DNA from 2 places in the Arthrobacter tumbae genome. Region 2 is predicted to be linked to the other one. Evidence: predicted binding sites of a transcription regulator. Region 2 holds the regulator's gene; the other holds the start of a gene.
The links. The regulator LexA, encoded in region 2, represses DNA repair genes until DNA is damaged. The targets are predictions, from matches to a motif close to TCGAACANNTGTTCGA.

Region 1: the regulator LexA is predicted to act here: its motif matches at 2,719-2,734, upstream of JOD47_RS11990 (LexA family protein).

What each region holds. Positions count from the first base shown of each region.
Region 1 is NZ_JAFBCC010000001.1:2,491,621-2,496,006, forward strand. It holds gene JOD47_RS17795 (ParB family protein) at 79-297, shown strand; gene JOD47_RS11980 (helix-turn-helix domain-containing protein) at 334-576, shown strand; gene JOD47_RS11985 (Y-family DNA polymerase) at 922-2,220, opposite strand; gene JOD47_RS11990 (LexA family protein) at 2,271-2,651, opposite strand; gene JOD47_RS11995 (hypothetical protein) at 3,220-4,041, shown strand; gene JOD47_RS12000 (SRPBCC family protein) at 4,159-4,386, opposite strand, start outside.
Region 2 is NZ_JAFBCC010000001.1:3,072,935-3,077,320, forward strand. It holds gene hflX (GTPase HflX) at 1-1,127, shown strand, start outside; gene JOD47_RS14550 (ATP-dependent DNA helicase) at 1,120-3,141, shown strand; gene lexA (transcriptional repressor LexA) at 3,161-3,886, opposite strand; gene JOD47_RS14560 (LysM peptidoglycan-binding domain-containing protein) at 4,176-4,386, shown strand, end outside.

The DNA of each region.
Region 1 (4,386 bases), 580 kb from region 2:
TCGTGCTTCACCTAGAAGGACGCGGGCGGGGTCCGTACTGCGTTCCTCGCCGCAGGTGCGGCCGAGGGGTATGCGTCTGTGTCAGACTTGATCGAGAAAGCGGTCCTGAAGGAAGTGCGCCGGCTGCACCGCAAGTACAACGGCGGCGAACCCCGGGGCCGGTCCCGCCGAGTGCTTTCCGTACGGGCAGGCGGAATCTCGACGAGGAGAAGCACCGGACCGAATAGATTTCCCTTCGCGCAGCGAACCCGGGGCCGGGAGCTGTGGTGCAGCTCCCGGCCCCACCTTCACGTCTAGGACGCCAGAAGATTGAGCAGAGGAGTACACCGCTACATGGCCGTACAGGACCAGCCCCGCTTCCTGACCATCAAGGACGTCGCGGCCGAACTGGCAACCAGCGAATCCCAGATACGTGCACTCCTCAGCTCCGGGGATCTGCCCGCGATCCAGATTGGCGGCCGCGGGCAATGGCGCATCGAACGGGCAAAATTCGAGGATTACATCGCCGACGCCTACACCCGCACAGTCGAAGCACTCAAACGAGGCATGGACGTCAGCACCGAAGACGAAGACTAGGCCTGACCTTTACTTCTTCTCAGGCGGGCAACGGGTGGCTCTCTGTTCGCGCTCATTCCTGAAGCTTCCGCGTTCCCGCTCCACGCCGTCGGCGAACCACCCAGCCTCCTCCCAAGGTCAGTCGGTAGGATCGCTATCAGCACATCGATTCCCCCATCGGTGATGCTTAGTGAGGATTCGGACGATGAGACTCGATCCTCACCCAGTGCCGGCTCCCGTACGTTTCCCCCATTCGTACGGCCGCCGGCACCACTCATTCAACTGATGACTTCGCCCGCAGAGATTGCGTTCTTCCAGAAGACTGCAGTGGATTAGGGTCTCGTCGAACCAGTCTTCCGTGAGCAGTCAGCTGGCTTTCACGACAGGTAGTTCGTCCCATCCGGTGGTGTAGCGGGGGGATTGGTGTTTGCGGCTCATGGTCCAGTCCGGTGGTTTGAGCATGCCGGCTGCACCAAGGCCAATGCTGGTGGAACCGTACTTATCCTTGACCTTACCCATGAGGCTGCCGATCTCACGGCGCTCGTGCACCGTCACGAACTCGTCGAAGGTCGGTTCGGCTCCGGCGGGGGAGAGACCGGTCAGCATGACTCTGGCCCGCGCATAGGGGACTCCTTCGATCAATTCGCCGTCCAGGGCGTTCACGGCAGCCTTGGTAAGGATGACCGGGTCAGCGGTCGGTGTCGACAGTTTCACTGTCACGGACGGGAAGGAGGAGGCCCTCTCGTTGAAATGCGACGTCCCGGCGAACACGGTCATCACCTTCGCAACCTGTTTGTCCCGGGCCAGCCTGACTGCAGCAGACTGGGCGTACAGGGACAGGACTTCATGCATGTCCTTGATGGTGATGACCGGGGTGGAGAACGACCGGGAAAAGATCGTCTGCTTCTTGTCTGCGCGGGTGGTTTCCAGTTCGATGCACGGGACGCCGCGCAGCTCCAATACCTTCCGCTGGACGACGACATTGAACCTCTTGCGGATCAGCACCGGATCGGCGTCCCGTAGGTCCTTGATGGTGTGAATGCCCATGACGTTCAGGCGTTTACCGAGACGGCCGGCGATTACCCAGATGCCGGTGACCGGGACGCGGCTCATGATGGTTTCTACGTGCGCGGCCGGCATGGTGTCCAGATTGCAGACCCCACCCATCCAGGGGTTCTGCTTCGCGACCCGGTTGGCGAACTTCGCCAGGGTTTTCGTGGGCCCGATGCCGACGCACACGGGCAGCCCGGTGTTCCGGGCAACAGTCGATCTGATGTTCCTGCCGGTAACGACGAGCTCCTCGGGAGCGCCCTTGAGAAGCAGGAACGACTCGTCGACGGAGGACACCTCAAGGGCAGGCGAGTACCGCCCCAGGATCGTCATGAAGCGAGCGGATAAATCACCATAGAGCTCGTAATTGCTCAACCGCTGGATCAGGCCCCACCCTTTCGCACGGGCCGCCAGCTTGAACCACGGCTCTCCCATCTCGATGCCCAGCGCTTTGGCCTCGTTCGAGCGGGCCACCACGCAGCCATTGTTGGACAGCACCACCGTCGGAACACCCTCCAGTGCGGGGTCGAAAACGCGTTCACAGCTGACATAGAAGCTGTTCGCGTCCACGAGGGCGAAACGGCGGTGGTCATGGCCAAGACCTTTCTGGGTCATCAGTGCGGTCCTAGGGTATGTGCACTCTCGCGCTCACCTTTGGTGCCGCCTCAGACATAGTGTAGACACCGGGTGACCACACCCCAAATGCTCAGGTCCGACAGTTCGGCAACCACGATGTCCGGAAACGCCGGATTCTCAGCAGCCAGAACGACCCCGCGGGCTGTGATGCGCAGCCTCTTAATGGATAATTCCCCGTCGAGCACGGCGACCACCACCGATCCGTCCTCGGGCGTGAGAGAGCGGTCAACAATGAGCTCGTCGCCGTCGCTGATTCCCGCGCCGGTCATACTGTCCCTGGAGACGCGCACGATGAACGTGCTCGTCGTATCGGCGATGAGGTGCTTGTTGAGGTCAATGCCTTTCTCGTAATAGTCCTGAGAGGGAGAAGGAAAGCCGGCAGGAATGGACATCGGAGAAACCAGAATCATGGCGTCCGGTGCCCGAACCCTGACCTCCTGCACAAGAGTCACCGGCACTGTCACACCGCACCACCTATCGAAGAAGTATTCGATTAAAATACACCCTCACGAGCTCAACCACAGGTGGACGACCTTTGAGCGTCACCCCTTCGGGCTCCACCCGCCCACAGATGGATGACCTAGATCAGCTTTTGCTGTGCAGTGCCACGAGCTAGAAGAGGCTGTGCATATCCCACCGCTCACTCAGGGCGAGCTCTCCGGTGTCGGTGACGTGGTGGATGTGTGCAGGCGGGCCTATGGCCCCTGCTGTCCATTTGTGTGCGGGACAAGCAGCGAAGCGAGGGGGGCTTGTGCCGTGCACATATGGGCAGAAGGCCCTCAACGCGATGCTCACCATTGTGTTAGATAGTGCGAGCAATAAACGATCCACTCGTGCACGATGGTGCGGCGCCCCAATAACCCTTTTGGGCACAGGAGCAACGTCGCGAAGACGAAGACGGCATCAGAAAAAGCGCGCGGTGTCGCGTCATAGTCGGGCAGAAAGAGCAGTCAACTCATAATTCGGTATGGTGCGGAGGTGGAAGATTTCGAGGACATGGTTTTGGAAATCCGTCAGGGTGTAGAGAGGCGAGGCCTGCGCCTCATGGAAGCGGTATTCCCGGGGCAGCCGGCTGTAGTTCTTCAGTATGAGACGACTTCCGTTGACGAAATCCTTGACCTGGCCCAGCACGCGTTCGCGCCATTTTTGTCCCTCACGGTTTCGCGCCTTGACCCATCAGAACTCATAGAAACATGGCATCCGGATGACGATGCGAAACCGGAGCCGCCCCCACAGCTTTTGAACCAGTGGCAGGAGCGTTCCGGACAGATTGATGGGGTTTTCCTCCAATGGATCGCCAGTGGTGCCGTATTCCTCTACCACGCTGTGCCGTCCTGGAAGCAGGAGTTGGAGGAGATCCAAGAAAGCTGGTCCGAGGAGCAGGACGCTCAGAGCACAAACCTGTATAGGGCATCCCGGATCCGAATAACACACCTAGCCGAACAGCTCGAGCGTGATCCTCAGTACCGGGGCGGAACGACCCACACACGCGTCTCCATTGGCAAAACTTTTCTGGAGCCGTTGCTGCAATCTAACGAAGGTGGCTACATCACCACCCTCATTCTGCGAGAGGCAAGCCGCCTCGTTCGCGATAACGCACAAGCCGAATACTCGAAGCTGATGGGGCGCATAGACGAATTAGCTAGAGAATTGCGCGCCAGCCTGCCCTGGCAGGAGATTCACACAGTCAGAGACCGCACAGCTGTAGCGCGGAAATTTCTTACCGAGCAGTCGAACGGATACGCACCTTCCACAGCCATGACCAATGAACTGCGCAGATTGGCCGAACAATCCAGATAACAACGGGCGCCGGTGGGAAAATCATGCCGCCTACAAACCGGTGCCCTACTCTGCATTGGCAATTGACTGACGCTGGTTGCTTCTAGGGTTCATCGACCGTACTCCGGTTTTCCTGCTTCAGGTATGCCTGCCTGATGAACCCTGTTCGGGTGGTTCGACCAGCACTTTTATCCGTTCGAGGAACGCTTGGGCCGCGGCCAAGTACTGCTGGCGGACTTGATTGATTGCTCTTACCTGGGTCCCTGGGACAGTGACGCTGAGTAACTGCTCAAGCCGAGTGCCGCCCGGTATTTCTGTCAGTCTGTACCCGGTACGTGCTGCCTCATCGGGATCCCCGACAATTCG
Region 2 (4,386 bases):
ATCCGGGAACGTTCCTTGGGGCAGGTAAAGCGGAGGAGCTCAAGAATATCGTGATGGCAACGGGTGCGGACACCGTTGTCGTTGACAGCGAACTGGCCCCGTCCCAGCGCCGCGGGCTTGAGGACATCGTCAAGGTCAAGGTCATCGACCGGACGGCGCTCATCCTGGACATCTTCGCCCAACACGCGAAGTCCCGCGAAGGCAAGGCACAAGTCGAGCTCGCGCAGCTTGAGTACCTCCTTCCGCGCCTGCGTGGCTGGGGCGATTCGATGTCCCGGCAGGCTGGTGGCCAGGTTGGCGGCGCCGGTGCAGGCATGGGTTCACGCGGGCCAGGTGAAACCAAGATCGAACTGGACAGGCGGAAGATCCGCACGCGGATGGCCAAGCTGCGCCGTGAAATTGCCGGCATGAAGCCCGCACGCGAGACCAAACGGGCCAACCGTCGTCGTCATGAGGTTCCATCAGTTGCAATCGCCGGGTACACGAACGCTGGAAAGTCCTCTCTCCTCAATCGACTGACTGATGCCGGTGTGCTGGTGGAGAACGCGCTCTTCGCCACCCTGGACCCAACCATCCGTCGGGCACAGACGCCTGACGGACTCGAGTTCACGCTCGCCGACACCGTCGGGTTTGTCCGGTCCCTCCCCACCCAGCTCGTCGAGGCGTTCCGTTCGACGCTTGAGGAAGTTGCTGATGCGGACCTCATTCTCCATGTCGTTGACGCGTCCCACCCGGATCCCGAGGGGCAGATCGCAGCGGTTCGCGACGTCCTGACGGAGGTCGACGCGCGCAAGGTGCCGGAGATCGTCGTCCTGAACAAGGCGGATGCAGCGGATCCATTTGTGCTTGAGCGCCTCAGGCAGCGGGAACCCCGTCATGCGATCGTGTCAGCCCGCACCGGTCAGGGGATGGAGGAGTTGATGGAGCTGATCAGCCAGTCCATCCCGCGTCCAAGCGTGAAACTGACGCTGCTTGTGCCCTACCAGCGGGGCGACGTCGTGAGCCGCCTGCATCAGCCGGATGCGGAGATCCTTCGTCTGGAGCATGTGGAGGACGGCACGCAGGTCGATGTGATGGTCCGGGAAGGTCTGGCGGCAGAACTGGAGCCGTTCGTCACGCATGGCTGAAGGAAGCATCAGCCCCCTTCGTTTGCTTGACGATGTCGTCGAGGCGATGGGTGGACAGCAGCGCAGCGGGCAGCATGAAATGGTTCGCCAGGTCGACGAGGCGATCGACAGCGGAACGCACCTTCTTGTCCAGGCGGGCACCGGAACCGGGAAGTCACTGGCATATCTGCTTCCGCTCATCGCGCATGCTGTGAAGGGTGACACGACCTCGATTGTTTCGACGGCCACTCTTGCCCTTCAGGCGCAGATCGTCAATCGTGACCTGCCGCGGCTCCTCGAGACGCTGCGCGGCTCACTGCCCCGGCCGGTCAATGTCGCTCTGCTGAAAGGCCGGGGGAATTATGTCTGCCGGCACAAGACCGCAGGCGGTTTCCCCGACGAGGACGATTCGGGAGCCCTCTTTGCCCTTGACGGCGACACCGCCGCGCCGCATCCTATGGCAGGGCCGTCCACCCCGCTTGGACGGGAGATCGTGCGGTTGCGGGAGTGGGCGGAAGAAACGGAGACCGGGGATCGGGATGAGCTCCTTCCCGGTGTCAGCGATCGGGCCTGGCGTCAGGTGTCGGTTTCCAGTATGGAGTGTCTCGGTGCGCAAAAGTGTCCCGTCGCTGAGGAATGCTTCAGCGAGCGTGCACGGGAGAGGGCAGGGAAGGCGGACATCGTCATTACCAACCATGCGCTGCTGGCGATCAACGCTTTCGAGGGGCTGGCGGTGCTTCCGGAGCACGATGTAGTGGTCATCGACGAGGCACACGAGCTGCACGACCGCGTGACGTCTGCGGTGTCCGGGCAACTTTCGGGAGCACTGATCGGCGCTGCGGCCTCGGCTGCGAGACGCCATCTCGGATCCAACACCGACACGCTGGCGGCCGCGCAGGACGCCTTTGAAAACGCATTCGACGCCCAGCCCACCGGTCTGATGGCTGGTGGACTCGACGAGCTGCAGGAGCTCGCGCTGGTGCAACTGAGGGAATCGTGCCGCCTGGCTCTGTCTGAATCGAGTTCCGACGGGTCCTCGCAGCCAGCAGACGGCGGGCGGCAGATGGCCCGCTCGCGATTGTTGGTGCTGCTGGAAATGTCCGAACGCATGGTTTCAGCAGGGGGTGCGGGGGAAGTGCTCTGGGCGAGCCGGCCAAGTACCTTCACACCAGGATCCGGGTATTCCGCGGCTGATGACTCCTCGCCTGCCACAATCAGCATTGCGCCGCTGTCGGTGGCTGGGCGCCTGAGGCGCGGGTTGTTCGAGGACCACACGGTTGTGCTGACGTCCGCTACGCTCGCAATCGGCTCGGAGTTCGGGCCGGTTGCCGGCTCCCTCGGTTTGACCGGCGAAGGAGCGCCGTCATGGACGGGCGTCGACGTTGGCAGTCCGTTTGACTATCCCCGCCAGGGTGTCCTGTACGTCGCCAAAAACCTGCCGAAACCAGGCCGCGGAACGTCCGAGGAACAAATGGATGAGTTGGAAGCGCTCATCAAGGCCTCACGCGGAGGAGCGTTGGGGCTGTTCTCCTCGCGGCGTGCGGCGGAGGATACTGCTGACGCACTGCGGGAGCGGGTCGACGTCGAGATTCTCTGCCAGGGCGAGTCCTCCATGTCTGCGCTGGTGAAACAGTTCTCGGAGGAACCGGACACCTGCCTGTTCGGCACGATGTCGCTGTGGCAGGGTGTTGATGTGCCGGGCATCGCCTGCCGGCTGGTCACCATTGACCGCATACCGTTTCCCCGGCCGGACGATCCGCTGATGACCGCGCGAACCCGAGCTGTGGCGAAGGCCGGGGGCAACGGATTCATGAGTGTGTCCGCTACTCACGCTGCCGTCCGTCTTGCGCAGGGAGCGGGCCGCCTCATTCGCGCCCACGATGATAGGGGTATGGTGGCCGTCCTGGACTCCCGGCTGGCAACCGCCGGCTACGGCGGGTTCCTCAGGGCTGCGCTGCCGCCCTTTTGGTCCACAACGGACCGTTCAACGGCGCTCGGAGTCCTCTCCCGGCTTGCGGCGACTCAGCCTGCCTAGCACCACGCCGTAAGCCCGTTCAGAGGGCGCGCATCACAGAGACAACCTTGCCCATGATGGTGGCGTGGTCGCCAAGTATCGGCTCATAATTGGTGTTCTGCGGCAGGAGCCAGGTGTGACCGTCACGCTGGCGGAAGGTCTTCACCGTGGCCTCATCATCCAGGAGTGCTGCCACCACATCGCCGTTCTCGGCGTTGCTCTGCTTACGGACCACTACCCAGTCCCCGTCGCAGATCGCGGCATCAATCATGGAGTCGCCGGAGACGCGCAACATGAAGAGCTCACCGTGTCCGACGAGCTGCCGAGGCAGTGGCATGACGTCCTCAACAACCTGATCCGCCAGGATGGGACCTCCGGCCGCAATGCGTCCGACCAGGGGAACCATTGCCGCGTCGACGGCCGAAGCCCGAGTCGGTTCCTCGTCGGCAGAAGACGGCATCACGCGCGGCGCGTTGTCTCCAAGTGTGAGTGGAAGCAGGATTTCCATGGCCCTGGGACGCTTTGGATCGCGGCGGATGTAACCCATGCGTTCCAGCTGCGAGAGCTGATGAGTAACGCTGGACAGGCTCGCAAGCCCCACGGTGTCACCGATCTCACGCATCGACGGCGGGTAGCCATGTGCTGCCACGCTGCGCTGGATCGTCTCAAGGATCTTTGTCTGCCGCGCTGTCATTCCCTTTGGTATGGCCCTGCCGCGCGGCCGTCCGCGTCCACGCTTCACGTCTGACGAAGGCACCGCTGCCATGTCCTGTGCCGCACTGAGTTCTGCCACGAGATGCATCCCTTCCTCCGGCGGGACCCGGACTGCCGGCTCGCCAACCATTTTTGTCAGTGGTGGGTGATGAGCTGGTTTTCGAAGCGGCCGGACCGTCACCCTTGCCAGCAACGCTAAGGGAGACGGAACGTCTTTTCAAACATTTGTTCGAGCGAGTCTCGACAATATTAGTTTACAGGTGCTAATAATAAAGGCAGAGGAATAGAACACAGCTTCGAAAAAAGCCGTGGGAGATCCAACAACGAGAAAGGTGGACGCCATGTCGACGCTCCATACTGCAGGATCAGCTACCAAACTCCTCCCGGAGGACCGCACAGATTCCACGCGAGGCACGGTATCCCGCATTCACCTCACGCGCCGCGGGTGGGTTGTTCTGTTGGCGTTGCCGCTCGCGGTGCTCGCCGCCGCACTGCTGATCATCGCTTCGTTCTTCACCTCCCAGGCGCAGGCAGCGGAAACCGTAAGTGGCG